4 regions of the Enterobacter cloacae subsp. cloacae ATCC 13047 genome follow, and region 1 is predicted to be linked to each of the others. Evidence: predicted binding sites of a transcription regulator. Region 1 holds the regulator's gene; each other region holds the start of a gene.
What was found. Region 1 encodes PurR, which represses purine synthesis genes. Its sites were predicted from a motif close to CANGCAAACGTTTGCNTG; they were not measured.
Positions count from the first base shown of each region.

Region 2: purL (phosphoribosylformylglycinamidine synthase) is a predicted target of PurR. The motif match lies at 4,820-4,837, and genes of this name have one in related genera.
Region 3: glyA (serine hydroxymethyltransferase) is a predicted target of PurR. The motif match lies at 2,110-2,127, and genes of this name have one in related genera.
Region 4: cvpA (colicin V production protein) is a predicted target of PurR. The motif match lies at 2,450-2,467, and genes of this name have one in related genera.

Region 1 is NC_014121.1:2,385,289-2,392,795, reverse strand. It holds gene ECL_RS11480 (riboflavin synthase) at 107-748, shown strand; gene cfa (cyclopropane fatty acyl phospholipid synthase) at 779-1,927, opposite strand; gene punC (purine nucleoside transporter PunC) at 2,226-3,425, opposite strand; gene punR (DNA-binding transcriptional activator PunR) at 3,541-4,452, shown strand; gene purR (HTH-type transcriptional repressor PurR) at 4,469-5,494, opposite strand; gene cydH (cytochrome bd-I oxidase subunit CydH) at 5,792-5,881, shown strand; gene ECL_RS11450 (MFS transporter) at 6,045-7,211, shown strand; gene sodB (superoxide dismutase [Fe]) at 7,247-7,507, opposite strand, start outside.
Region 2 is NC_014121.1:3,983,905-3,991,411, forward strand. It holds gene qseE (two component system sensor histidine kinase QseE/GlrK) at 1-317, opposite strand, end outside; gene purL (phosphoribosylformylglycinamidine synthase) at 847-4,734, opposite strand; gene mltF (membrane-bound lytic murein transglycosylase MltF) at 5,002-6,552, shown strand; gene tadA (tRNA adenosine(34) deaminase TadA) at 6,440-6,979, opposite strand; gene yfhb (phosphatidylglycerophosphatase C) at 7,004-7,507, opposite strand, start outside.
Region 3 is NC_014121.1:3,973,473-3,980,979, reverse strand. It holds gene glrR (two-component system response regulator GlrR) at 1-249, shown strand, start outside; gene glnB (nitrogen regulatory protein P-II) at 330-668, shown strand; gene hmpA (NO-inducible flavohemoprotein) at 750-1,940, opposite strand; gene glyA (serine hydroxymethyltransferase) at 2,244-3,497, shown strand; gene ECL_RS19350 (DoxX family protein) at 3,551-3,973, opposite strand; gene ECL_RS19345 (3-phenylpropionate MFS transporter) at 4,146-5,285, shown strand; gene csiE (stationary phase inducible protein CsiE) at 5,286-6,563, opposite strand; gene ECL_RS19335 (DUF1007 family protein) at 6,689-7,327, shown strand; gene ECL_RS19330 (nickel/cobalt transporter) at 7,318-7,507, shown strand, end outside.
Region 4 is NC_014121.1:3,737,284-3,744,790, forward strand. It holds gene ECL_RS18165 (UbiX family flavin prenyltransferase) at 1-261, opposite strand, end outside; gene purF (amidophosphoribosyltransferase) at 352-1,869, opposite strand; gene cvpA (colicin V production protein) at 1,906-2,394, opposite strand; gene dedD (cell division protein DedD) at 2,608-3,303, opposite strand; gene folC (bifunctional tetrahydrofolate synthase/dihydrofolate synthase) at 3,293-4,561, opposite strand; gene accD (acetyl-CoA carboxylase, carboxyltransferase subunit beta) at 4,632-5,537, opposite strand; gene ECL_RS18195 (DedA family protein) at 5,692-6,351, opposite strand; gene truA (tRNA pseudouridine(38-40) synthase TruA) at 6,380-7,192, opposite strand; gene ECL_RS18205 (aspartate-semialdehyde dehydrogenase) at 7,192-7,507, opposite strand, start outside.

The DNA.
Region 1 (7,507 bases):
AAAAATCGCCAGAAAATGCGCTGCTCTGGCAACCTGTATTTCCAACTGTTATTGTGGTGGGATTAAACGGTGTCACCACCGTCCGGAAAATACAGGAGTTGTAAGCATGTTTACTGGTATTGTGCAGGGCACCGCTAAAGTGGTGTCCATTGATGAAAAACCTAATTTCCGTACCCACGTCGTTGAGCTGCCAGAATATATGCTGGATGGCATCGAAACCGGTGCCTCGGTTGCGCATAACGGCTGCTGCCTGACGGTGACCGAAATTAACGGCAACCAGATTAGCTTTGATTTAATGAAAGAAACGCTGCGTATCACCAACCTGGGCGAACTGGTGGTGGGCGATACCGTAAACGTAGAGCGTGCGGCGAAGTTCAGCGATGAAATTGGCGGCCACCTGATGTCGGGCCATATCATGACCACCGCCGAAGTGGCGAAAATTGTCACCTCTGAAAATAACCGTCAAATCTGGTTTAAAGTGCAGGATCCGTCATTAATGAAATACATCCTGTATAAAGGATTTATTGGTATTGATGGGATTAGCCTGACGGTCGGAGAAGTGACGCCGACGCGTTTTTGCGTGCATTTAATTCCGGAAACGCTGCAGCGTACGACGCTGGGGGCGAAAAAACTGGGGCAGCGTGTGAATATCGAAATCGATCCACAAACCCAGGCGGTCGTGGATACCGTCGAGCGTGTGCTGGCGGCGAAAGAGGCGGCCATAATAAAGGCCACCGAAGAAGAATAAAAAATAACCCCGGATACCCGGGGTTATTTTTTAGCGCGGCACACGTAAGCCATGTTCAATGCCACGACTGAAGACCACCTGCCAGAGCTGAATATCACGCGCGCGGAACGCACCTGCGCAGGCATTCAGATAATAGCTGAACATCCGTTTAAATCGCTCAGAATAGTTGTCTGCAATCTCAGGCCACGCTTGCTGGAAACGTTCATGCCACGCCATAAGCGTGGTGTCGTAATCCGCGCCAAAGTTATGCCAGTCTTCCATAATGAAGTGGCTTTCGCTGGCGTTGGCAATCTGGCGAACGGAAGGCAAACAGCCATTCGGAAAGATGTATTTATTGATCCACGGGTCAACGTTATTGTCCGTGCGCTTAGAGCCTATGGTGTGCAGCAGGAAAATGCCGTCGGGTTTTAAATTACGATCCACCACCTCAAAATAGGTGTCGTAATTTTTCGGCCCCACGTGCTCAAACATGCCCACGGAAACAATGCGATCAAACTGCTCGTTGAGGTCGCGGTAATCCTGCAGACGGATATCAACGTCGAGACCCTGGCAGCGCTCCCGGGCCATTTTTTGCTGTTCGGCTGAAATGGTTACGCCGACCACGCTGACGCCGTAGTGCTTCGCCATAAAATACGCCAGACCGCCCCAGCCGCAGCCGATATCCAGCACACGCATGCCGGGCTGCAGCTGCAGTTTCTCGCTAATCAGACGCAGTTTATCCTGCTGGGCTTCTTCGAGGGTTGTCGCCTTTTTCCAGTAGGCGCAGGAGTATTGCATGAAGGGATCCAGCATGCGGCTGAACAAATCGTTACCGAGGTCGTAGTGCTCTTTGCCCACGATCCACGCCCGCTTTTTGCTTTGCAGATTGAACAAACGGGCGGAGGCGACGCGCAACGTATCTTTTATATTGCGGGGGAGCTGGTTCTCCAGACCGGCGCGCAACACGCTGGCAAAGAAAATATCCAGCCGCTCGCAATCCCACCAGCCATCCATATAGCTTTCGCCCAGCCCTAACGATCCCTCGCGCAGCACGCGTTTAAAAAAATCGGGATGTTTGACCTGCGGATCGGAGGGTGAAGATCCGTTGATAGTGATGCCTGCACGACCTAACAGTTCACTGACGATCCGGGACCAGTTATCGTCCGGAACGCTGACTTCTTCTATACACGATGAACTCATAGCTTCTCCATCACCTTACTGTGATCAGAACCTTCAAACAGCGTAGACGCTTTTTATGGTTTGTGAGAAATCTCACGGTAAATACCGCGAGGCTAGTATCCGACGTAGAACAGAGGAAGGGAGATAACCCTTGCCGAAATGCCTTCCATGGTAAAACGGGAGCACTCCGGCTCCCGTTAACACTTAATATTTATCGTATTTAATCGAACCAAATTTAGTATAGGCCTCAAAATTTGGTGATTCAATAGAAAATTCTTAGCAACCTAATCACTGAAATGTTACATATTTTCCCCAGTGATTACGCGTGCGACGTTTCCGCCTGAGCATGGTTCTCAAGCTCGCGCTGTGCGGCGGATTGCATGCGATAACCCATTACTGCCAGCGCAACGGTGACCAGCATCACGCTGGTGGTAGTTAACAGCGGGGTGGCAATCAGCGCTGACACCACCAGGCTTGCCAGGAAGCACAGGCCGAGCTGCAGGGTATTTTGCAGCGCCGCGGCGCGTCCTGTCGCCTGCGGGAAAGGACGTAACGCCTGTGCGACCACGATAGGGTAAATGGCACCGTTAGCCACCGCCATCACGCAGAACGGAATCAAAATCTCCGTCAGACCGACGCCTGGAATAAACCCAACGGCCCAGGTGGCGCCCACGCTCAACGCAAACAGCGCCAGCAGCCAGGGCAGCATCTGCTGGCCTTCCCATTTCTGCAGCGCCGCACGGCAGCCGTATCCGCCCAGCAGGAAGGCGATGGTCTGTGGGACATAGCTCAGACCAATGGCGGCCGGGCTGTACCCCATATCGTGCAGAATAAACGGCGAGCCGGTGAGCCAGGCGAAGAAGCTCGCCGAGCAGGCGGCATAGACCAGGACGTTACCACGATACGCTTTGGCGCTCAGCAGGAAGAGGAACGTGATCGGTTTAGCGTCAGCATGCGCCTCTTTTTTATGCGCGGGCTTGAGGGCAAACGCTGGCAGCATCAGTACCAGGGTGATGGCAAACAGCGTGGCAAAAATGGCCTGCCAGTCAAAGTGCGCGAGGATCCAGCTGCCCAGCAGGGGAGCGAGGGCGGGTGACAGGCCAACCAGCGGCATAATGGTGGCGAAAATTCGGTTGGTACGGTTGGCCGGGTAGTAGTCGGTCACGAGAGCCTGCCAGGTTACCGCCGCGGCACAGACGCCGACGGCCTGCACAAAGCGCAGCACCAGCAGCCAGGTCGCATCGCGTACCCACAACATTCCCAGACAGCCTGCGGCAAAAATGGCCAGGCCCAGCAACAACACCGGTTTACGCCCGAAGCGATCGGAGAGCGGGCCCCAGAGCAGCTGTGCGATGGCAAAACCGGCGAGGAACAAACTCAGGCTGGCGCTGATGGCCGCGGCTGGCGTTTGCAGATCTTCCTGCATCGCCGCAAACGCGGGCAGGTACATATCGGTGGCCAAAAAGCCCAGCACGCTCAAACCGCCGAGCCAGACTAAAAATCCATTCCTGGGTTGCATTGTTTTATTCTCCTTGAGGAGGCAGGTAGACACTGGCGCAGAGTGTAGGGAGTGCAAAGCGGGTTGTGAAACGCTAATATTTGGCGGTTGCATTCAAATTTTTTGCAGGCAGAAAATGTGGTCAGATTATTCTCTTGAAGTGGTGGATGCTGTCGCGCGTAACGGCAGCTTTAGCGGTGCGGCACAGGAGTTGCACCGCGTCCCTTCGGCTATCAGCTACACGGTGCGGCAGCTTGAAGAGTGGCTGGCGGTTCCGCTGTTCGAACGGCGGCATCGCGATGTGGAATTAACGCCTGCTGGCGCGTGGTTTTTGAAAGAAGGGCGTTCTGTTATCAAAAAAATGCAGATCACCCGCGAACAGTGCCAGCAGATCGCCAACGGCTGGCGCGGACATCTTTCCATCGCCGTGGACAATATCGTTAAGCCGGAGCGTACCCGGCAGATGATCGTGGATTTCTATCGCCATTTTTCAGACGTTGAACTTCGTGTCTCGCAGGAGGTATTCAACGGGGTCTGGGACGCGCTGGCGGACGGCAGGGCAGAGATGGCGATTGGCGCAACCCAGGCGATCCCCGTCGGGGGGCGCTATGCGTTTCGCGATATGGGCATGTTGAGCTGGAAATGTGTCGTGGCACACGATCATCCGCTGGCTGCCCTGGAGGGACCGCTGAGTGACGACACGCTGCGCAACTGGCCGTCGCTGGTGCTGGAGGATACCTCGCGCTCGTTGCCAAAACGTATTACCTGGCTTCTTGATAACCAGCGGCGGGTGGTAGCGCCGGACTGGGAATCCTCCGCGACCTGCCTCAGCGCCGGGCTGTGCGTCGCGATGGTTCCCGTCCATTTCGCTAAGCCGAGAATCGATACCGGTGAATGGGTCGAGCTGACGCTGGAGAATCCGTTCCCGGATGCGGCCTGCTGCCTGACGTGGCAACAAAATGATGTGTCGCCCGCCATGGCATGGCTACTGGATTATCTGGGAGACAGCGAAACGCTTAACCGGGAATGGCTACGGGAGCCAGCTTAGCTGGCTCCACACGAGATTAACGACGGTAGTCGCGGAATGGACCATCCGCAACGGAACGGCGCTCGATAAGGCGCGGGTGAACTTCAATGGACTGCGACTCTTCACGTTTGTTGACGATCCTGTCCATCAGCATATTGAAGGCCGTTTCACCGAGAGAATCCTTCGGCTGGTGGATGGTGGTCAGCGCAGGCGTAAAGAAGCGCGCGTTGCGCACGTTGTCATAGCCGATCACGGATATATCCTGCGGCACGCGCAGGCCCAGCTCATCGGCTGCACACAGGGCCCCCATCGCCATGATGTCCCCGCCGCAGAACACCGCCGTTGGACGATGCGGCTGAGAAACGATCTGCTGCATGGCGCGGTAGCCAGACTCCGGCTCAAAGTCGCCCTGCACGATCCAGTTTTCCGGCACGGTGATCAGCGCTTCTTCCATCGCCTTCATAAACCCGGCCAGACGGCCAGCACCGGTGTTGCGCTCGAGCGGCCCCGGGATCACGCCAATTTCACGGTGACCGCGTTCAATCAGATAGCGGCCCGCCATATAACCGCCTTCGAAGGCGTTATCGATGACGGAGTCGGTAAAGTCGGCGCGCGCTTCGCCCCAGTCCATCACCACCATCGGGATATGACGATACTCTTCCAGCATGGAAAGGACAGATTCCGGGTATTCGGAACACATCACCAGCAGGCCATCCACACGCTTTTGCGCCATCATCGACAGATAGGCGCGCTGTTTTTCAATATTGTTCCACGCGTTGCCGAGGATAAGGGTATAGCCTTTCTGGAAGCAGTTTTTCTCAACCGCTTCGATGATTTCGGCAAAATAGGCCGCTTCACTGCTGGTCGCCAGCAAACCAATGGATTTGGTGTGATTAACTTTAAGGCTACGCGCAACGGCACTCGGCGAGTAGTGCAGCTCTTTGATTGCCGCCCAGACGGCGTTGCGCGTCTCTTCCGCCACGAAGCGGGTTTTGTTAATTACATGTGATACGGTTGTAGTGGAAACGTTTGCGCGTTTTGCTACGTCTTTAATTGTTGCCATTAAATGTCACTCCAGACCATATCCTAAACTCCTGAAAACCTTGAAGGTAAACGTTTGCCTTCTCTCACCCTTATCACGCAATTTTGAATTGCGGCACGCCAGGAAAACGACACGGGACGTCAGGAGGGGGTCAATGGCCGGTACGCTAATAAATTTAGCGTGGAATTTTGTCCTATCTTGATGAAAAGGGGAAGAGCTAAAGTGGTTATCCGTTTAAATCCTGGAAGATTTTTGACGTAAATTGTGTAAAAATGAGCAAGCTCACTTTTCGTGGGGGGATTAAAAGGAGAAAAATTGATGAGTTCCGATCTGAAGTTTTCGCTGTTCACCACCGTTATTGTGCTGGCGCTGATTGTTGCTGCAGGTCTGACGGCTGCACTGCACTGATTTACGCGGAGGGGGCGTTCGCTCTCTCCCGCTTGCCCTCATTGTTACATCTCCGGCAAAAATCTTTTGCCAATTTGTTAACTTCTCATTTTTTGTGATTGATGTCATGCTTTCGGCTTCTTTGTTCTGTGTCAACACATGACACGGCATCCGGAGTTGACGCATGAAAATCAATTTTCCCCTGCTGGCCCTGGCGATTGGCGCTTTTGGGATTGGCACCACTGAATTTTCCCCTATGGGACTCTTACCGGTTATCGCCCGCGGTGTGGACGTCTCTATCCCTGCAGCCGGGATGTTAATCAGCGCCTATGCCATTGGTGTGATGGTAGGGGCACCGCTGATGACGCTGTTGCTTTCCCACCGAGCGCGCCGCAATGCGCTGATTTTCCTGATGGCTATCTTTACCCTTGGCAACGTGCTCTCCGCCATTTCGCCTGATTACACCACGCTGATGCTGTCACGTATCCTGACAAGCCTTAACCACGGCGCTTTCTTTGGGTTGGGGTCGGTGGTGGCGGCAAGCGTGGTGCCCAAACACAAGCAGGCGAGTGCCGTGGCAACCATGTTTATGGGCCTGACCATCGCCAACATTGGCGGCGTTCCTGCGGCCACCTGGCTGGGTGAGGTCATTGGCTGGCGTATGTCGTTCCTCGCAACCGCCGTACTGGGTGTTGTCGCGATGGTGGCGTTGTTCTTCTCTCTGCCGAAAGGCAGCGCTGGTGAGCGTCCTGAAGTTCGTAAAGAGCTGTCGGTACTGATGCGCCCGCAGGTGCTCTCGGCGCTGCTCACCACCGTGCTGGGTGCCGGGGCGATGTTTACCCTTTACACCTATATTTCGCCGGTGCTGCATGACATCACTCACGCGACGCCGATCTTTATCACCGCGATGCTGGTGCTGATTGGCGTGGGCTTCTCGATTGGTAACTATCTGGGTGGGAAATTTGCTGACCGCTCCGTAAGCGGAACGCTGAAGGGTTTTCTGACCCTGCTGATTGTCATCATGATTGCCATTCCCTGGCTGGCGCGTAATGAGTATGGCGCGGCCATTGCGATGGTCGTCTGGGGTGCGGCCACCTTTGCCGTGGTTCCGCCGCTGCAGATGCGCGTAATGCGCGTCGCGCATGAGGCGCCGGGTCTTTCATCGTCGGTGAATATTGGCGCGTTCAATCTGGGCAATGCGCTCGGTGCTGCAGCGGGCGGTACTGTGATTTCGGGTGGTCTGGGATACAGCTTTGTGCCGGTGATGGGGGCCATTATTGCCGCGCTTGGCCTGCTGTTAGTGATGATGTCGGGTCGTAAACAGCCTGAAGCGGCCTGTGCTGCCGAATAAAAAAACGCAGAAGGGGAAACCCTTCTGCGTCTCTCTTACGCGGCGAAGTTCTTCGCCACAAAGTCCCAGTTAACCAGTGCCCAGAAGTGCTCCAGGTAGTTAGGACGCGCGTTACGGTAATCAATGTAGTACGCGTGTTCCCAGACATCCACGGTCATCAGCGGAGTCGCGCTGGTGGTCAGTGGTGTACCCGCGTTAGACGTGGAGACGATAGCCAGTTTGCCATCGGCCTCTTTTACCAGCCATGTCCAGCCAGAACCGAAGTTTTTGATTGCGGCATCGGTAAATTTCGCTTT
Region 2 (7,507 bases), 1.6 Mb from region 1:
GGCAACACGCCGGCATGCGCATCCAGCATCTCGCTATAGCGTTTACGCTGATTCTGGTAGACCTTTTCCAGCGTGCGATCGTCAAGCACGCAATACTGACGATAGCTACGCTCCATCTCCAGCGCGGCGTTGGTCATCGCCTCACTGCGTCTGGCGTCAATGAGCGTCGTGCGGTTAGTCAGTGCCGCCTGGGCACTGAGCGCGTTCAGGCTTTGCCACGCCTGCCAGGCCAGAATCAGTAAAGGCAGCAGGATCAGCAAAAAGGCCATCATTACGAGTTGACGCAGGGAACGGGGGAAAACGGGCCAGCGTTTCAACGCATTACTCTCTTTGAATGGGTTTGAGGAGAGCGTAACTGAGTCTGCCCTTCAGATACAACAAAGCCGGGTAAAAACCCGGCTTTGTCATGGAATGAGGCGGTGCCTAACTCGACGTTTCGCCCTGTCCTGATAAAGCAGCGCTATGATCAGTAGTTGGACGGCAGGCACCTTTTTGTGCGTCATTCGAAGTTTATGTAGCACGTCCCGAAGGGGCTGACATAAGAAGGTGAATGAGCCACTGATTAATATTCTGCAATAGATGTGCCAGAATGCAAATAAATATATTATCGCATTGATATTTATGAAATTTATGGGTTTCCACCGTTAATTGCTCGCTGAATGATTTCCAGGCTAAGTGTCGCTAATCAGCAACACCTTAACGGGAACCGCCCCAGCCATATATAAATCAATGAGTTAAATGTCTCCTTTTGGAGACAGTGGCATGACGGGTCTGTCGCGAAATTGCGACACACATAAAAAAGCCCGGTAGCGCTTTCGCGTACCGGGCTTTAAAGGGCAATATCGATTAACCCAACTGTTTACGTGCGTTGCGGAAGATACGCATCCACGGGCTGTCCTCACCCCAGTTTTCCGGGTGCCAGGAGTTGCTCACGGTGCGGAACACACGCTCAGGGTGTGGCATCATGATGGTCGCACGGCCGCTTTCGCTGGTGACCGCCGTGATCCCGTTCACTGAGCCGTTCGGGTTAGCCGGATAGGTTTCCGTCACCTTGCCGAAGTTATCAACAAAGCGCAGCGCCACCAGGCCTTTGCTCTCAAGCTGAGCCAGATGGGCGGCATCACGCACTTCTACCTGACCTTCACCGTGAGAAACGGCGATTGGCATCTGCGACCCTACCATTCCCTGCAGCAGCAGAGACGGGCTCTGAGTCACTTCGACCAGGCTGAAACGTGCTTCAAAGCGGTCGGACTGGTTACGCACAAAGCGTGGCCACGCTTCACTGCCCGGGATCAGCTCGCGCAGGTTAGACATCATCTGGCAGCCGTTACACACACCAAGCGCCAGGGTTTGCGGACGATGGAAGAAGTTTTCGAACTCATCACGTACGCGGCTGTTGAAGAGAATGGACTTCGCCCAGCCTTCACCGGCACCCAGCACGTCACCGTAGGAGAAACCGCCGCACGCCACCAGCGCATGGAAATCTTCCAGACCGGTGCGACCTGCCAGCAGGTCACTCATATGGACGTCGATGGCATCAAAGCCCGCACGGTGGAAGGCCGCAGCCATCTCAACGTGGGAATTGACGCCCTGCTCACGCAGCACGGCGACTTTCGGACGCGCGCCGGTCGCAATGTACGGTGCAGCGATGTCTTCGTTGATGTCGAAGGAGAGCTTCACGTTCAGGCCAGGATCGTTGTCGTTGGCCTTGGCGTTGTGTTCCTGATCGGCACAGTCCGGGTTATCACGCAGGCGCTGCATCTGCCAGGTGGTTTCCGCCCACCACATACGCAGCGTGGTGCGGCTTTCGCTGAACACCGCATGGCCATCCGCTTCAATGACGAAACGGTCACCCTGAACGGCTTTACCCAGGTAGTGTACGCAGTCTGCCAGGCCGTGCTGAGCCAGCAGGGCTTCAACCGCCTCACGATCGGCCGCGCGCACCTGAATCACCGCGCCGAGTTCTTCGTTAAACAGTACCGCCAGACGATCTTCGCCAAGCGTTCCGATGTTCGCTTCAACACCGCAATGTCCGGTGAAGGCCATCTCCGCCAGGGTCACCAGCAGGCCGCCGTCGGAACGGTCGTGGTAGGCCAGCAGTTTACGCTGCGCCACCAGCGCCTGAATGGCATCGTAGAAGCCTTTTAACTGTGCCACATCACGCACGTCCGCCGGTTTATCACCCAGCTGACGGTAAACCTGTGCCAGCGCGGTGGCACCCAGCGCGTTGTGACCTTTACCCAGGTCAATCAGCAGCAGGGCGTTGTCTTCGGTCGAGAGCTGTGGGGTCACGGTATGGCGCACGTCTTCCACACGGGCAAACGCGGAGATGATCAGCGACAGCGGCGAAGTCATTTCGCGCTGCTCGTTGCCTTCCTGCCAGCGGGTTTTCATCGACATGGAGTCTTTACCCACTGGAATGGTCAGGCCGAGCGCAGGACAGAGCTCTTCACCCACCGCTTTCACAGCTTCATACAGGCCCGCGTCTTCGCCCGGGTGACCGGCAGCGGCCATCCAGTTCGCGGACAATTTGATACGTTTGATATCGCCAATCTGGGTCGCGGCGATGTTAGTCAGTGCTTCACCGACGGCCAGACGAGCAGAGGCCGCGAAGTCCAGCAGCGCTACCGGGGTACGTTCGCCCAGCGCCATCGCTTCACCGTAGTAGCTGTCGAGGCTCGCGGTGGTCACGGCGCAGTTCGCCACCGGGATCTGCCATGGCCCCACCATCTGATCGCGCGAGACCATACCGGTCACGGTACGGTCGCCGATGGTGACCAGGAAGGTTTTCTCCGCCACCGCAGGCAGGTGCAATACGCGATTCACCGCGTCTGCTACGGTAATGCCCTGACGATCCAGCGCGTTGCCCGCCGCTTTGCGAGTCTGCACGTCGCGGGTCATCTTCGGCGTTTTGCCGAGCAGCACGTCCAGCGGCAGATCGATTGGCTGGTTGTCGAAATGGGTATCGCTCAGGGTCAGGTGTTTCTCTTCGGTCGCTTCACCGATTACCGCGTACGGCGCGCGCTCGCGGCGGCACAGCTCGTCAAACAGCGGCAGCTGATCGGCTGCGACGGCCAACACATAACGCTCCTGAGATTCGTTACACCAGATCTCCAGCGGGCTCATGCCCGGCTCATCGCTCAGAATGTCGCGCAGGTTGAAACGGCCACCGCGACCACCGTCACTCACCAGCTCCGGCATGGCGTTGGACAGGCCGCCCGCGCCAACGTCGTGGATAAAGAGGATTGGGTTTGCATCACCCAGCTGCCAGCAGCGGTCGATCACTTCCTGGCAACGACGCTCCATTTCCGGGTTGTCACGCTGAACGGAGGCAAAGTCGAGATCGGCGTCAGACTGACCGGATGTCATTGAAGAGGCCGCACCGCCGCCCAGGCCGATGTTCATCGCCGGTCCACCGAGGACGATCAGCTTCGCACCGACGACGATCTCACCTTTCTGCACGTGATCGGCGCGAATGTTGCCGATCCCACCCGCCAGCATGATCGGTTTGTGGTAGCCGCGCAGCTCTTCGCCGTTGTGGCTGTCCACTTTCTCTTCATAGGTACGGAAGTAACCGTTCAGCGCCGGACGACCAAATTCGTTGTTGAATGCCGCGCCGCCCAGTGGACCTTCGGTCATGATGTCCAGCGCGGTCACGATGCGCTCTGGCTTGCCGAAATCTTCTTCCCACGGCTGTTCAAAGCCCGGGATACGCAGGTTGGAAACAGAGAAACCGACCAGGCCCGCTTTTGGTTTCGCACCACGGCCCGTCGCCCCTTCGTCACGGATTTCACCGCCGGAACCGGTCGCCGCACCCGGCCACGGAGAGATCGCCGTCGGGTGGTTGTGAGTTTCCACTTTCATCAGGATATGCGCCGGCTCCTGATGGAAGTCATAGCGCCCCGCTTCGCGATCGGCGAAGAAGCGGCCCACCTCGGAACCTTCCATCACTGCGGCGTTGTCTTTATAAGCAGACAGCACGTGGTCAGGGGTTTTCTCCATGGTGTTTTTGATCATTTTGAACAGCGACTTCGGCTGCTGTTCACCGTCAATAATCCAGTCGGCATTGAAAATCTTGTGGCGGCAGTGCTCAGAGTTAGCCTGCGCGAACATATAGAGTTCGATGTCGTTCGGGTTGCGGTTCAGCTTAACGAACGCATCCTGCAGGTAGTCAATCTCATCTTCTGCCAGTGCCAGGCCGAGACGCAGGTTAGCGTCAATCAGCGCCTGACGGCCCTGCCCCAGCAAATCCACGCTCTGTACTGGCGCAGGCTGATGATGGGAGAAAAGTTTCTGCGCATCATCCAGAGAAGCAAATACGCTCTCCATCATGCGGTCATGCAGCTCTGCGGCCACCGCCTGCCACTGGGCGTCGCTCAGGGTGGAGGCTTCAACGTAATACGCCACGCCGCGTTCCAGACGGTTAATCTGGTTCAGACCACAGTTGTGAGCGATGTCAGTCGCTTTGGAAGACCAGGGGGAGATGGTGCCTGGACGAGGCGTCGCAAGGATCAGTTTACCGGTTGGGGTATGGCTGCTCAGACTTGGGCCATACTTGAGCAGGCGTTCCAGCTGTACGCGCTCCTCTGCATTCAGGGGGGCATTCAGGTCAGCAAAATGGACATACTCAGCGTAAATATTGCTTACCGGAAGGTCGGCTGCCTGAAAACGTGCCAGCAGTTTGTTAATACGGAAGGCAGACAGTGCAGGCGAACCACGCAGAATTTCCATCATAAGTCTCTCGTCTTCGAAGCGCCGGGGCGCTTACAGTGTGCGCAAGGGGGGAAAACGGGCGTCATTATAGAGAATCCTGAGCGTCGACGAAACCGTTTGCGTCGAAATAAAATCGACAGCGTCGTTTAACAATAGATGTGACCTCTCTCTCTAATTTGTTGCCAAGTGGCGTAACTTTACGCAAAATGCCGCTCAATCAATGGCAAACCTTATTTTTAACATGGCTACAGCATACTAAGGCAACCGGCGTCGCAGAGAATTAACTAATTGAAAAAATTAAAGATTAATTATCTGCTCATCGGCATTGTAACGTTGCTGTTGGCAGTGGCCCTCTGGCCTTCCATCCCCTGGTTCGGCAAAGCCGAAAACCGTATCGCCGCCATTCAGGAGCGGGGGGAGTTGCGTGTCAGCACGCTTAACTCTCCGCTGATTTACAGCGACATCAACGGCAAAACCATCGGTCTGGACTATGAGCTGGCTCAGCAGTTTGCCGATTACCTCGGCGTGAAGCTCAAAATCACCGTGCGCCAGAACATCAGCCAGTTGTTTGATGACCTGGATAACAACGATGCCGATATCCTCGCCGCCGGGCTGGTGTACAACAGCGAGCGCAGCAAGAATTACCAGCCGGGCCCGACCTATTACTCCGTTTCACAGCAGCTGGTCTATCGCGTCGGTAGCCTGCGCCCGCGTACGCTGGCCTCGATCAACGCTCAACAGCTGACGATTGCCCCCGGCCATGTGGTGATTGACGATCTGCGTGAGCTCAAGGAGAAGAAATACCCTGACCTGAGCTGGACCGTCGACCCTAAACTCGGCACGACCGAGCTGCTGGACCAGGTCAAAGATCAGAAACTGCCTTACACCATCGCCGACTCCGTGGCGATCAGCCTGTTCCAGCGGGTGCATCCTGAAATCGCCGTGGCGCTGGACGTGACGGACGAACAGCCCGTGACCTGGTTTACTCATCTTGATGACGATCAGACCCTCTCTGCGGCCATGCTCGATTTTTATAACACCATTAATGAAGACGGTACCCTGGCACGCCTGGAAGAGAAGTACCTCGGCCATGGTGATGACTTTGACTACGTTGACACCCGCAGCTTCCTGCGCGCGGTAGACAGCGTCCTGCCTGACCTGCAGCCTCTGTTCGAAAAATATGCGCAGGAGATTGACTGGAAACTGCTGGCGGCTATCTCGTATCAGGAGTCCCACTGGGACACCCAGGCCACCTCCCCCACCGGCGTGCGCGGCCTGATGATGCTGACTAAAAATACCGCGCAGAGCCTCGGGCTAACCGACCGTACCGATGCGGAACAGAGCATCAGCGGCGGCGCGCGCTACCTGCAGGATATGATGGCCAAAGTCCCCGAGACGGTGCCGGAAGAGGAGCGTATCTGGTTCGCGCTGGCCGCCTACAACATGGGCTATGCCCACATGCTCGACGCCCGGGCTCTGACGGCAAAAACAAAAGGCAACCCCGACAGCTGGTCTGACGTAAAACAGCGTCTGCCGCTCCTGAGCCAGAAGCCGTGGTACAACAAGCTCACCTACGGCTATGCGCGCGGGCATGAGGCTTATGCCTACGTGGAAAATATTCGTAAATATCAGATTAGCCTGGTGGGGTATCTGCTGGAGAAGGAAAAAGAGGCGACAGAGGCGAAACAGCTGGCGCAAAGCTATCCGGTTGTGGCACCGGACGAAATTAATCGCCCGACGACTTCAATTCTGCCTTTTGTTGCTTTTTCTGCTGACGGCGCATTCGAAAGAAATCACTTAATAGCCCCGAACACTCTGGTGCAAGCACCCCACCGATAGTCTTCACCTGATGGTTCATTCCCGGGTGTCCAAGCACGTCCATCAGCGAGCCCGCAGCACCGGTTTTTTCATCCCGCGCGCCAAAGACCAGCGTACCGATACGGCTGTGCACCATCGCGCCGGAACACATGACACATGGCTCAAGCGTGACGTACAGCGTGGTGTCGAGCAGACGGTAGTTTTGCAGTACCAGCCCACCCTGACGAAGCGCCATGATTTCTGCGTGAGCGGTAGGATCGTGGCGACCAATCGGGCGGTTCCACCCTTCTCCAATCACCTGGTTGTTATGGACAAGCACCGCACCCACGGGCACTTCTCCCTCGTCCCAGGCGCGCCGGGCAAGGGTGAGCGCATGGCGCATCCAGTATTCGTGTGAGAATTCAGGGTTGGACAACGGTTGATACTCCAGTCGAAAAGCGGGCGGCATTATACACACCCGCTATGGATAAAACTATTCGAGTTGCTGAAGTTCACCCGCAGGCGTGACGCGCCAGCGGTGCTGGCAAAAATAGAGCAGCGGGTTGTCCTGCTTACTGTCACTGTAACCGCTGTACAGGCGCAGCGGCGTGCCAATGCGCATCTCCAGCTGGGCCACCTTTTCATGCCCCAGACAGCGCATGCTCAATACCCACCCGCCGTAACCACGAGAGATCTGCGTGGCGATCAGATTCACTCTCGGCAACCACGGCGTATCAAAATAGACCTGCTCTACCAGCGACTGCGGCGAGCCGGTAATCAACCAGATATCGGCGTCGTTCGCATCGAGGTAGCTGGTCAGCCGTGCCTGCACAACCGGAAACGCCGTCACATGATCGCGAAACCAGTGCGCAAAGTCTTGCTCAAGCTGTTTGAGCCGGGCTTCACTGTGGCCAAAGGTACAGCCCCAGAGCAGCAGGCTCATTGGCCAGCGCGCTGCCCGGCCTTTCACCAGCAGCGCAAGGCCAATCACGGGTAA
Region 3 (7,507 bases), 1.6 Mb from region 1:
TGCGTGGCGCTGACGTCGTCACCTGTCATCAGTGACGCGCTGGTGGAGCAGGCGCTGGAAGGCGAGAACACGGCACTGCCGACGTTTGCCGAAGCGCGTAACCAGTTCGAGCTAAACTATCTGCGTAAGCTGTTGCAGATCACCAAAGGTAACGTGACCCACGCGGCACGCATGGCCGGACGCAACCGCACCGAGTTCTATAAGCTGCTGTCACGCCATGAGCTGGAAGCCAACGATTTTAAAGAGTAGTACCGCAAACTTCGAATGAATATGATACTGTGAGCAATCGATTACGACGCAGCTTACAGGCAAGAGTTTAAGGACCCACCATGAAAAAGATTGATGCGATTATTAAACCTTTCAAACTGGATGATGTACGTGAAGCGCTGGCGGAAGTGGGCATCACCGGTATGACCGTGACCGAAGTGAAAGGTTTTGGTCGTCAGAAGGGCCACACCGAGCTTTACCGTGGTGCAGAGTACATGGTGGACTTTCTGCCGAAAGTGAAAATTGAAATCGTGGTAAGCGACGATATTGTCGATACCTGTGTGGATACCATTATCCGTACGGCGCAAACGGGTAAAATTGGCGACGGTAAAATCTTCGTCTTTGACGTGGCGCGCGTCATCCGTATCCGTACCGGCGAAGAAGACGACGCCGCGATTTAACATTGCCAGCGGTTTTGCAGACCGGGTCAGGCGCAGCCGCCACCCGGCAAAAAAAGCCCCTCGAATGAGGGGCTTTTTGTATTACAGCACTTTATGTGGACCAAAACATTCGTAATGGATGTTGTCTTTATTGACGCCCAGTTCAACCAGCTGTTTCGCGGCATACTGCATAAACGCCACCGGACCGCAGACGTAGAACTGCATCTCCGGCGCGCTGAACGCACCTTCATGCTGGCGTAAATCCATCAACCCTTCGCTGTCAAAGCGGGCCGCTGTACGATCGGCATCCGTTGGCAGACGATACCAGGTGTGCGCGGTGAAACGCGGCAGGATAGCACCCAGCGTTTTCACCTCATCAGCAAAGGCGTGCACATCCCCGTTTTCAGCGGCGTGGAACCAGTTAACCTGCGCGCTGTGGCTGGATTTCGCCAGCGTGTCCAGCATCGCCAGCATTGGCGTTTGACCCACACCCGCAGAGATCAGCGTCACCGGGGTATTTGCCTCAACGGCCATAAAGAAATCGCCCGCCGGCGCAGCCAGATGAACCACGTCGCCCACGCTGGCTTCGTTATGCAGCCAGCTGGAAACCTGACCGCCGTCCTCGCGTTTCACCGCAATACGGTAGCCTTTGCCGTTTGGCTTACGGGTGAGGGAGTACTGGCGGATCTCCTGATGCGGGAAACCTTCAGGCTTCAGCCAGACGCCGAGATACTGCCCCGGCTGATAATCGGCAACGGGTTGACCATCCACTGGCTCGAACTCAAAACTGGTAATCAGCGCGCTACGCGGCGTTTTCTCAACAATGCGGAAGGCACGGGTCCCTTCCCAGCCACCGTTCTTGCTGGCGTTTTCGCTGTAGATCTGCGCTTCACGGTTGATAAAGACATTTGCCAGCACGCCGTAAGCTTTGCCCCAGGCGTCCAGTACCTCCTGGCCCGGGCTGAACATCTCGTCCAGCGTCGCCAGCAGGTGACCGCCCACAATGTTGTACTGCTCGGGTTTGATTTGGAAACTGGTATGCTTCTGCGCGATTTTCTCCACCGCAGGCAGCAGGGCTGGCAGATTTTCAATGTTGCTGGCGTAGGCCGCGATGGCATTGAAAAGCGCTTCCCGCTGATCGCCGTTACGCTGGTTACTCATGTTGAAAATCTCTTTCAACTCCGGGTTGTGCGCGAACATGCGGTCGTAGAAATGAGCGGTGAGCTTAGGGCCTGTCTCCACCAGCAGGGGAATGGTGGCTTTAACGGTAGCGATGGTTTGAGCGTCGAGCATGAGCGCGTCCTTCTGATGTGAACTTAATGATGTATTTTAAATGCATCTTATAAAAATAACCCTGTGATGTAAATGGTTCTTTGCGAGATGAAATATATGCATCACAAACCTGAAAAGAAATCCGTTGAAAATGACGAGGGCTTTATTCCTCAAACCCTTGCGTGGCGTGAAGGAAAACGTTTGCGTAAAATCGTTTGTCAAGACCTGTTATCACAGAACTATTCAGTTATACTGTTGCCCGTCGTCCAACAGGACTGCCTTTTCAGGCCAAATTTTACTTGTTAGCTGAGTCAGGAGATGCGGATGTTAAAGCGTGAAATGAACATTGCCGATTATGATGCCGAACTGTGGCAGGCTATGGAGCAGGAAAAAGTACGTCAGGAAGAGCACATCGAACTGATCGCCTCCGAGAACTACACCAGCCCGCGCGTCATGCAGGCGCAGGGTTCTCAGCTGACCAACAAATATGCTGAAGGTTATCCGGGCAAGCGCTACTATGGCGGTTGCGAGTACGTTGATATCGTTGAGCAACTGGCGATTGACCGTGCGAAAGAACTCTTTGGCGCTGACTACGCTAACGTCCAGCCGCACTCCGGCTCTCAGGCAAACTTCGCGGTCTACACCGCGCTGCTGCAGCCGGGCGATACCGTTCTGGGTATGAACCTGGCGCAGGGCGGTCACCTGACTCACGGCTCCCCGGTAAACTTCTCTGGCAAACTGTACAACATCATCCCTTACGGTATTGATGAGTCAGGCAAAATTGACTACGAAGACATGGCGAAGCAGGCTAAAGAGCACAAGCCGAAGATGATCATCGGTGGTTTCTCTGCTTACTCCGGTATTGTTGACTGGGCAAAAATGCGTGAAATCGCAGACAGCATCGGTGCTTACCTGTTCGTGGATATGGCGCACGTTGCCGGTCTTATCGCCGCGGGCGTTTACCCGAACCCGGTTCCTCATGCTCACGTTGTGACCACCACCACGCACAAAACCCTGGCGGGTCCACGCGGTGGCCTGATCCTGGCGAAAGGCGGCGATGAAGAGCTGTACAAAAAACTGAACTCCGCTGTGTTCCCAAGCGCACAGGGCGGCCCGCTGATGCACGTGATCGCGGCAAAAGCCGTCGCGCTGAAAGAAGCGATGGAGCCAGAGTTCAAAGTCTATCAGCAGCAGGTTGCCAAAAACGCCAAAGCGATGGTGGAAGTGTTCCTGAACCGTGGTTACAAAGTGGTGTCCGGCGGTACTGAAAACCACCTGTTCCTGCTGGATCTGGTTGATAAGAACCTGACCGGTAAAGAAGCTGACGCCGCCCTGGGCCGCGCCAACATCACCGTGAACAAAAACAGCGTACCAAACGATCCGAAGAGTCCGTTCGTGACCTCCGGTATCCGTATCGGTTCTCCGGCTGTTACTCGCCGCGGTTTCAAAGAAGCGGAAGTGAAAGAGCTGGCTGGCTGGATGTGTGACGTTCTGGACAACATCAATGACGAAGCGGTTATTGAGCGCGTAAAAGCGAAAGTTCTGGATATCTGCGCGCGCTTCCCGGTATACGCATAATTCTTCTGCTTAGCAGAAATAAAAAGGCCGCGTTTGCGGCCTTTTTTTATGTCTTAACGTCGGTCGAGGGATATTGCTCCCGGTCCCACAATCGCCAGCAGGATAAATGCGCCAGCAATACTGACGTTCTTGTAGAAATTAATCATATTCGGCACAACCGCATCCCCGGTCATGTCCCAGTAATGGTGACCAATAACTGCCGTGCCCAGCGTGTAGAACACAAACAATACGGCGAGAGGTCGGGTGAAAAAGCCCAGCACGATCAGGATGGCGGCAGGGACTTCCATCACCACGGCGATAATGGCCGCCAGCATGGGCATTGGCGCGCCAAGCGACGTCATATATTGTACGGTGCCGTTAAACCCCGTCAGTTTTGGATAGCCGAAGATAATAAAGAGTACGACAAGCGCGATACGGGCAATCAACAACAACAGGTGGCGTGACTGACCGAAATCGAAATAGCGAAGTGAGTTCATGGCAGAAAACCTCTGCAAGTGGAGTAATTTAAACGTAATACACATTTTCGTTCCCTGCCATAAGCCAGACGACTGCACTGAATGTTAATTTTTCGTTAATTTGTAGCAGGCTATCTACTTGCTTAATTTTTATATTCTCGCCAGACTATGGCCTCCATTTCGGGAGGGATTCATGGTCTTGCATTCCACGCGCTGGCTGGCGCTCAGCTATTTCACCTATTTCTTTAGTTACGGTATTTTTCTGCCTTTCTGGAGCGTCTGGCTCAAGGGAATTGGCCTTACTCCGGAAACCATCGGTGTCCTGCTGGGGGCGGGGCTGGTGGCGCGTTTCCTTGGCAGCCTGCTGATTGCACCGCGCGTCAGCGATCCCTCCTTACTCATCAAAGCGGTGCGTATTCTTGCCTTGTTAACGCTGGTCTTTGTGGCCTGCTTCTGGGTCAGCCATCAGTTTGCCTGGCTGATGGTGGTGATGGTCGGCTTTAACCTGTTCTTCTCCCCGCTGGTTCCCCTGACGGACGCCCTGGCAAACACCTGGCAAAAGCAGATCACCATGGACTACGGCCGCGTGCGCCTGTGGGGCTCCATTGCGTTTGTGATTGGCTCTGCGCTGGTGGGGAAACTGGTCAGTCTTTACGATTACCGCGCCATTCTTGCCCTGCTAAGCATCGGTATCGCCTCGATGTTGCTGGGCATGCTGCTGCGACCGTCAGTCATGCCGCAAGGCGAAAGCCGCCATCAGGAAAGCGCAGGCTGGCCCGCCTGGCGAAGCCTGGTGGCGCAAAGCTGGCGTTTTCTGGCCTGCGTCTGCCTGCTTCAGGGGGCGCACGCGGCGTATTACGGCTTCAGCGCCATTTACTGGCAGGGCGCCGGTTACTCTGCCTCTGCCGTGGGCTACCTGTGGTCGCTTGGCGTGGTGGCCGAAGTGATTATCTTTGCGCTCAGCAAGAAACTGTTTCGCCGCTTCGGCGCGCGCGACCTGCTGCTGCTCTCCGCCGTGTGTGGCGTGGCGCGGTGGGGCATTATGGGCTGGACGACCGAACTGCCCTGGCTGATCGTGGCGCAAATTCTGCACTGCGGCACCTTTACCGTCTGCCATCTGGCGGCCATGCGCTATATCGCCGCGCGTGAAGGCGGGGATGTGATTCGCTTGCAGGCGGTCTATTCTGCGGTGGCGATGGGCGGCAGCATTGCCGTGATGACGGTCTTTGCGGGCTTCCTGTATCAACATCTGGGACACGGCGTATTCTGGGTAATGGCACTGGTCGCGCTACCGGCGATGTTTATTCGCCCGAAAGTGGCCGCGCGCGCCTGACTACGATTCCAGCATAGCGCGAATATGTTCTTGCTGCTGTGCGTTTAGCGATTCCACGGCGTGGATCAGCGGCGGCGAGAACAGGGGCAGGGCGGTGGGGTAAGGAGTAATAACCAGCGCCGCTTCGCGCGGAGCCCCCTCTTTCTGAAAAGCCTGCAGCGTCAGATAACGAATATTGAGCGGCAGCAACGTTAGTTCGCGCAGCTGCTGTTCAATCACCTCTTCACAGGATTTGTCCTCTCCGGTTAATAACACCACCTGTTTTTCGTGCAGATCGGTCTCCTGCATCAGCCAGGCGCCAAAAATCACCGCCACCAGACTCATCTCTTCATCAGAAAAACGCAGGCCAAACTCCGCCTCCAGCTCAAACAACGCCTCCTTGGTGGTGCGTAACAGACGGGGGTAAAGGCGGTGGATCTCTTCTGGCAGGCTGTTGTCGATGCCGATCTCAAACAGCGACCGGTCCAGCGCCTGTGCCAGATGAACGTAGAGCTGATCGGTCAGCCCTTGTTCATCGCTGAAGTTCATTCCTGTCTGGGCGCGAAAACGGGCAATCATCCGCACGATGGCCCGGCGCAGACGCTGATCCTGCTGATGTTTATCGAGCACCGGATCGGGCGTGCGCAGCATCATAAACAGCAGCGCGAGGAACAGTTGTTCGTCGCTGTGGGTGCCCTGCGGCACGCGGCGTTTCCAGTGACGCACAATTTCCTGCGCCGTAAAGTATTCCCCTCGCGACTGTGTCCAGTTGCGCTGAACGGGGGAAAACTGCGGCGTATTGCCCAGGTGATGCTGGATCAAACAATACTGCAAGAAGAGCTGTAAAAACTGCACGTCACGGCAGTCAAAGGGGCGCTGTAGCTTTCGGGAACAGAAGCTGATCAACGCCCGCAGATTCGTATCGTCATAAAGCGGACGCGCGATGCCCTGCTGTTTAAGCGCGGTTTTAAGCGCCGGGGTAAACTGTTGCGAAACAAAATGTGGGCACAGGCGGAGCGCCCTGCGCAGCCAGTGCAGCAGACATAAACGCTGATTCAGGACCGAGCCTTCAATCCGGTAGCTGCCGTCATGGTGCGTGACAATGTCCAGCCGGTGATAGCGCTGGATTTCATCGCGCGTCTCGGCTATATCTTGCCGTGCCATGGCGTCGTCCACGCCGTTGGTTGCGATTATGCTCTGTGCGGTGACGGCAGCATCGGGCAGGTAAAGCATCAAAAGCACCTGGCAGCGGCGCTGCGAACTGGAAAGCACAGATGGAATTTCAAGCGTTGTCATCATCTGTTGGGTATCCAGTGTGAATGTCTGGTAAGAATAGCTAAAGGATCGACGCTGAAAAGCGTACCGGCAGCCCTTTCACTCAGGATTGCTGGCGAACATCACAGAATTTTTGACGTGAGGAATTGATGCAAACAGTTAAACACAGCGCGATGGCGTTATTTTTGGCGGTTATCACTTTCACCGCCGGCGCGCATCCTCACAGTTTTATCAGTCTCAAAACCGAGCTGGTGACTGACGGAACCCAGTTGAGCGGCCTGAAAATGCGCTGGACGATGGATGAAATCACCTCGGCCGATCTCTTGTATGACGCGGGAAATGCAAAGCCAGGCGATGAGATTTGGAAAAAGCTGGCGGCGGAGGTCATGGCCAACGTGCTGGGACAGCACTACTTCACCGAGTTCTGGCATAACGGACAAAAGGTGAAGTTTATGAATCGCCCGACGGAGTACGGCATGTCGCGCGACGGTCATCAGGCGGTGCTGACGTTTGTTCTCCCGCTGGCGCATCCTCAGCCGCTGTCAGGACAGACGTATACCTTTTCCACCTTCGACCCCACCTATTACGTCGATATGAGCTATGCGAAGGAGAGTGACGTGACGCTACCGACTACCCTGCAAAAATCCTGCAAACTCGCTGTTCATACGCCAAAACCCAGCGAAGAGACGCTCAACTTCGCCGTCTCTCTGGATAAAGAGGATGCCCCTCCTGAAGATATGGAACTGGGTAAACAGTTTGCACAGCAGGTGACGTTACAATGTCAGTGATCGCCTCTTCCGCCCGCAAACCACGTCGCTGGCTCCATCTCTGGCCGCTGGCGCTCTTTTTATTGCTGGCCGTGTGCGGCGCGCTGTGGTTATGGCAGGCCTGGCCGCAGGTTATGATGAAAAGCATTCTCTGGCAGCGTGACGTTAACCAGCAGATGAGCGGGCTACTCAAGGCGGTGG
Region 4 (7,507 bases), 1.4 Mb from region 1:
ACAGGGCAATATCACCATGCCCGCGGTTTTAAACGAGCCGGAGGAGATGCTGGCAGCGATATCGCGGGCATCGTGTACCACATCCGCCAGCGCCTGGACATCGCGCAGGGAGAGATCGGTTTCGAGGGAGAGGGTCTGACGCGCAGCCTGGCTCATCACCAGATGGGTTTCGACTTCCGCCACGTCACGCAGCACCTGCAACAGACGCACGCCGTAGATCGCGCCACTGGCGCCGCTAAGCCCAACAATGAGTCGTTTCATGATTTTCGCCCTTACTGATTTCAGGGCAGACTGTGCAGGATTTTGCGGGGAGTTGCAAGTGAGGGCGAAGGCCCTCACCTGCCTGCACAATTAACCTTCGTTGTGCATCTCTAAGCTTTCGAGATCGTTTTGCAGCTGGACGGCTTTCGCATCGTCGTTGCGCAGCGAATCGAGATAGTCCAGATACTGCTGATCAACATCTTTGGTGACGTAAACCCCGTTAAACACGGAACATTCAAACTGCTGAATATCCGGGTTCTCGGCGCGCACCGCGTCGATAAGATCGTTCAGATCCTGGAAAATCAGGCCATCGGCACCGATGATCTGGCGAATCTCGTCCACTTCACGGCCGTGGGCAATCAGCTCGTTCGCGGTAGGCATATCAATGCCATACACGTTCGGGAAGCGAATCTCTGGCGCCGCAGAGGCAAGATATACTTTCTTCGCACCGGCTTCACGCGCCATCTCGATAATCTGCTCTGAGGTGGTGCCACGCACAATGGAGTCATCCACCAGCAGCACGTTCTTGTCGCGGAACTCAGCGCGGTTAGCGTTCAGTTTACGACGCACGGACTTACGGCGCAGCTGCTGACCCGGCATGATAAAGGTACGGCCAACGTAGCGGTTCTTCACGAAGCCCTGACGGTATGGCTTATCCAGAATGCGAGCGATTTCCAGCGCGATATCACAGGACGTTTCCGGGATAGGAATGACCACGTCGATGTCCAGATCGTCCCACTCGCGGGCAATCTTCTCACCCAGCTTGGTTCCCATGTTCACGCGGGCGCTGTAGACGGAGATCTTATCGATAAACGAGTCCGGACGGGCGAAATACACGTATTCGAACAGGCATGGGTTGCTGACCGGGTTGTCTGCACACTGGCGGGTAAACAGCTGGCCCTTCTCAGTGATATAGACCGCTTCGCCAGGGGCTACATCACGCAGGAATTCGAAGCCCAGGGTGTCCAGCGCCACGCTTTCAGAGGCAACCATATATTCGGTACGGCCATCACCCAGGTCACGCTTGCCGAGCACCAGCGGGCGGATACCGTTTGGATCGCGGAAGGCGACCATTCCGTGACCGATAATCATCGCCACGCAGGCGTAGGCACCGCGGATCTGGCGGTTTGTCGCAGCAACGGCGGCAAAGATATTGTCTGCTTCCAGCGGATAGTGGCGGAAGTTATCCAGCTCGCTCGCGAACACGTTGAGCAGGATTTCTGAATCAGAGGTGGTGTTAATGTGGCGACGTTTCTCTTCAAACAGCTTTTTACGCAGCTCATGCGCGTTGGTCAGGTTGCCGTTGTGAGCAAGCGTGATGCCATACGGTGAGTTGACGTAGAAAGGCTGTGCCTCAGAGGCGCTGGAACTGCCAGCAGTAGGATAACGAACGTGACCGATCCCCAAATTACCTTGCAGACGCTGCATATGGCGGGCTTCAAACACATCGTTTACCAGGCCATTCGCCTTACGTAAACGGAAGCAGTTGTTTGCATCAATGGTGATGATACCCGCAGCATCCTGCCCACGGTGCTGAAGCACCGTTAACGCGTCATAAATCGACTGGTTTACCGGCATGAAACCGGCGATACCGACAATACCGCACATTCGTCTTTTCCTCGTTAAGCCACATCTCAGAGCGGGTTACACTCTGGGCAAGAAACTCGACGAGCTTTGCAGATAGTCAAAGAACCACCTGATGATGAAGCTGAACTCTGGAATGAGCTGCGATTTCTGCCAGTCTTCACTTTTGGAGAACCCGGTAAAGGTATCCAGGAAGAACAGTATCGCGGCCACAATCAGCACGCCTCGTAATGCCCCGAAACAGATCCCGAGCACCCTGTCCGTTCCTGACAGACCGGTTTTCTCGACCAGCTGACCTATCACGTAATTTACGATAGCGCCGACAATCAGCGTCGCGATAAACAGCACCGCGATGGCGATTCCATTTCGGACCAGTTCATCTTCAAAGCCCGTGAACCAGACAGACAGGTAAGTGTAGTAATGACTGGCAACAAAGAAAGCACAACCCCAAGTCACCAGCGATAACGCTTCACGAACAAAGCCACGGATCAGGCTAACCAGACAGGAAAAACCAATCACCGCAATGATGGCGTAATCAATCCAGACCATATGTGTCCCACGATTTAACGCCCTGTCATCCAGTTCGGGGCGAATTCTAACAGAAAAAGAAAACGTTTGCGTAGGGATTTCCTTCCCGCGCGTAAATAAAAAAGGCGCTGAAAAAATGTTCAACGCCGTTGGCTTATTACGTCTCTTTGGACGTCTGCCACTCCCCCTCACCCTCTCCCCTTTGAGAAGAGGGCCGGGGTGAGGGGAACCTTATCAATTGGCGCTGTAGTTCATCACCACACCGCTCAGGCCAGAGATCTGCTTCAGCTCACCGAGCGAGCCTTTGAGCTTATCCTTAGACGCTTCTGGCCCCACAAGGATACGGGTGATTTTACCCTGCACCGGCGTGGAAGGTGAAGTGTAAACGCGATAACCCGCACTGCGCAGCTTACCCACTACCTCATTGACCTTATCGGCATTTTTCAGCGCACCCAACTGCACAACGTAGGCTTTCCCCGTCGGTGCAGCCTCTTGCTGGGCCGGTTTTGCCGCAGGCGGCGTCTCTGAAGCCGCGGCCAGCTGTTCTGCTGCTTTATCCCGCTGCGGTTTCGGCTGTGTTTTTTCCACCGGCTTCGGTTTTTCAACCGGCTTCGGCTGCTCTACCGGCACCGGATCGATTTCGATGTTGTTATTCGCCGCCAGACGAGACGGATCGAGGGACGGCGCGGCCGCATCCCCGGCACGCACTTCTTCAGCCGCCCCTTCCGGCGGCTGAGCAGGCAGCGCCTGGGTCGCCGCAGGCAGCATATCCGGTTCGTCGCGATCGCCCGGCTTCGGCACCAGCGGAATGGCTGCAAATTCATCCTGGTAATGCTTTTTCTGCCCGTCGAGCAGACCCGGGAGGATAATCACCCCGAGCGCGACCAGCACAATGGTTCCTGTTAAACGGTTCTGAAACTTACTCGCCACCGGTTCTCCCCGCGTCCATCACTTCCATGACATGTGCCACCGTGTGGAACGAACCACACACCAGCACGGTATCTTCTGGTTTAGCATCCGCCATCGCGGCTTGCCATGCCTGAGCCACGCTATTGTAGATTGCGCCTTTGCCGAGATGTTCCAGTAACTGCTCGGCCGTCGCACCGCGCGGCCCCTCCAGAGGAGCACAATACCAGCTATCGACCACACTCTCCATGCAGGCCAGCGTACCGCCGATATCTTTATCATGAAGCATACCGATAACCGCCAGCACGCGCCCGGTTTTTGGTAACGATTTGAGACGCGCGGCGAGATACGCCGCAGCATGCGGGTTATGTGCGACATCCAGTATCAGCCGCGGAGCGTCGCTGACAATCTGAAAACGCCCGGGCAGAATCGCATTCTGAATACCGTCGCGGATGGCCTGTTCGCTCACCGCCAGCCCACTTGCGCGCAGTGCCGCCAGGGCGGTGGCGGCATTAGGTTGCGGTACCTGCGGCAGGGGCAGATTCTCCAGCGTTCCCTGCGCATCGCGATAGCGCCAGCCGTTGTTCTGAACCTCATACTGCCAGTCCACACCCCGGCGCAGCAGGTGAGCGCCCTTCTCTTTCGCCACGTCGGCAATGGTGTGTGGCATATCCGGCTCGCCAACCACCGCGGGCTTATTCGTGCGGAAAATACCGGCCTTCTCACGGCCAATACTTTCGCGATCGGGGCCCAGCCAGTCGGTATGATCCAGGGCAATACTGGTGACCACCGCCACATCGGCATCCACCATATTGGTGGCATCCAGACGCCCGCCGAGGCCCACTTCCAGAATCACCACGTCCAGTTGCGCCTGTTTAAACAGCCACAGTGCCGACAGGGTGCCGTATTCGAAATAGGTTAATGAGATCTCACCGCGCGCCGCTTCAATTTCCGCGAACGACGCCGTATGCGCAGACTCTGGCAGTTCGCTGTTTTGCACGCGAACCCGCTCGGTATAACGTACCAGGTGCGGAGAGCTGTAGACACCAACCTTGTAACCGGCAGCCATCAGGACAGCTTCCAGCGTACGGCAGGTGGTGCCTTTACCGTTGGTTCCGGCGACGGTAAAAACAAACGGCGCAGGTTTCAGCACATCGAGACGCGCAGCAACCTGGCTTACGCGTTCAAGCCCCATATCAATGGTTTTACTGTGCAGGTTTTCCAGATAAGAAAGCCACGTGGCCAGGGGCGACGTGGCTTGGGGAATGCTTTTATTTTCCATGATGCCCGGTTGTCATTAACAGTTTATAAAGCAAAAGGGCAGCGCCAACCGGCCCTGCCCTTTTCAGTTATCAGGCCTCGGGTTCCTGATCCGGTACTACCACACCTTCGCGCGGCTCATCCGGGTTCGGCGCCGGCAGATTCATCAGCTTCGCCAGGATGCTCGCCAGTTTCAGGCGCATTTCCGGGCGGCGGACGATCATGTCAATCGCGCCTTTCTCAATGAGGAACTCACTGCGCTGGAAGCCCGGCGGCAGTTTTTCACGTACGGTCTGCTCGATAACGCGAGGACCAGCAAAGCCGATCAGCGCTTTTGGCTCAGCGATGTTCAGATCGCCCAGCATCGCAAAGCTTGCAGAAACGCCACCCATGGTTGGGTCGGTCAGTACAGAGATGTACGGCAGACCGCGCTCCTGCATTTTAGCCAGCGCAGCAGAGGTTTTCGCCATCTGCATCAGCGACATCAGCGCTTCCTGCATACGTGCACCGCCAGAGGCGGAGAAGCAGATCAGCGGGCAGTTGTCTTCCAGCGCCTGCTCAACAGCACGCACAAAGCGCGCACCGACCACGGAACCCATTGAGCCACCCATGAAGGAGAACTCAAACGCGGCGGCCACTACCGGCATCTCGTGCAGGGTGCCTTTCATCACGACCAGCGCGTCTTTCTCGCCGGTCTCTTTCTGTGCAGAGGCCAGACGATCTTTATATTTTTTGGAATCACGGAACTTGAGCACATCTTTTGGCTCAAGCTCGCTACCCAGTTCTACCAGAGAACCTTCGTCCAGCAGGCTGTGCAGGCGATTACGCGCCGTCATGCGCATGTGGTGGTCACACTTCGGACACACCTCAAGATTGCGTTCCAGTTCTGCGCGATACAGAACCTGACCACAGCTATCACACTTCGTCCATACCCCTTCAGGAATGCTCGCTTTACGCGTTGGGGTAATGTTGCTTTTAATTCGTTCAATCCAGCTCATTGATAACCTTTCTGCCTGAACCTGGTCGTATGCCAGTTTTGCTGTAAGAGGCGAATAATGCCATTTTTGCCTCCAACAGACCATGAATGTTGCACATTAAAACATAACAGCCCGAAACTTTGGATAAAAAAGTGGTCGAACCGCCTGCGTGCATTTACTTCGCTTGCTTTGCTGCCGCGCGCTTGTGACGAATGATTTCGATAACACCCGGTAAAACAGAAAGCACAATAATCGCTACAATCAGTAACTTAAGGTTTTCCTGAACTACAGGGAGATCGCCAAACAGGTAGCCTGCATAGGTAAAGAGCAGCACCCACAGCAGCGCGCCAATGACGTTGTATGCCGCAAAATGACGATAGGACATGTGCCCCATTCCCGCCACAAATGGCGCAAATGTACGCACAATAGGCACAAAACGCGCAAGGATAATGGTTTTTCCACCGTGGCGCTCATAAAACGCGTGGGTTTTATCTAAATAGCTACGACGGAAAATTTTTGAGTCCGGATTGCTGAATAAGCGCTCACCGAAGACCCGTCCAATGGTGTAGTTGACCGCGTCACCGACAATTGCGGCGATCACCATCAGCACCACCATTATGTGCACATTCAAATCGTTGCCAGGCAGCGCAGATAACGCCCCCGCGACGAACAGCAGCGAATCCCCCGGCAGAAATGGCGTGACTACCAGACCGGTTTCACAGAACAGAATGAGGAACAGAATGGCATACACCCAGACGCCATACTGCGCGACCAACTCCGCCAGGTGAACATCAATATGCAGAATGAAATCAATCAGAAAACGTATTACGTCCATATTGTCTAAGCCTTAATTGCACCTTTGTTTAGTCCGCCAGAAACAGCGGGCCCATTGGCGGTTTTGGCAGGTCAAACCGGTCCGGATAGTCCACCGAGACCAGATACAGCCCTTCCGCTTTCGCCGTTGCTGCCGCAAGCGTTCTGTCCTTCGCTGCCAGCAGTTCTGCAATCCAGCTCTCCGGCTGGTGTCCGGCACCCACTTCCATCAGGCTGCCCACAATATTCCGCACCATATGATGTACAAAGGCATTGGCTTTGATATCCACCACCACATACGCGCCAAAACGGCTGACGTTTATGTGCATGACGTTACGCCACGGCGTGCGGGACTGACACTGCACCGCACGAAACGAGGTAAAGTCATTTTCACCAATCAGACACTGCGCCGCACGATGCATACGTTCTGCATCCAGCGGTTCATAAAAATGCGTCACGCCCTGGCTTAGTACCGCCGGACGAAGACGCTGATTGTAGATGACATAGCGATAACGGCGCGCGGTGGCGCTGAAACGCGCATGAAAATCATCCGGCACAGCTTTCACCCAGCGCACCGCAATGTCACCAGGTAAATTCGCATTTACACCCAACGTCCAGGCAGCGTCCTTGCGCACGGCGGTGGTTTCAAAGTGAACCACCTGCCCCGTTCCGTGGACACCGGCGTCAGTGCGCCCTGCACACAGGACGTTAATCGGTTCGTTCGCCACCTGAGAGAGCGCTTTCTCCAGTTTTTCCTGGACACTGCGCACCTCATTTTGACGCTGCCAGCCATAATATTTACTGCCGTCGTACTCGATACCGAGGGCGACTTTATGAACCGGCTTTTGTTCCACGTCTGACATCAGTACAGATACTCCTGCACCAGTTTTTCAGCGATTTTGACCGCCATCAGCGCGCCGCCGAAGCGCACGTTATCGGCTACGGACCAGAACTGAACCTGCTCCGGCATACCGTAATCATTCCGTACGCAGCCCACCGAGAGGTGTGCGCTGCCGGTGGCATCGCCAACCTGCGTCGGGAATTCACTCTCTTCGGAGAGCACAATGTCTTCACCGCGGCCGAACGCATCACGCGCTTCTTCTGCGGCCAGCGGACGCAGGGCTTCGAAACCTACCATCTGCGCATGACCGTAAAAGACCGGCGACTGAACGACATTT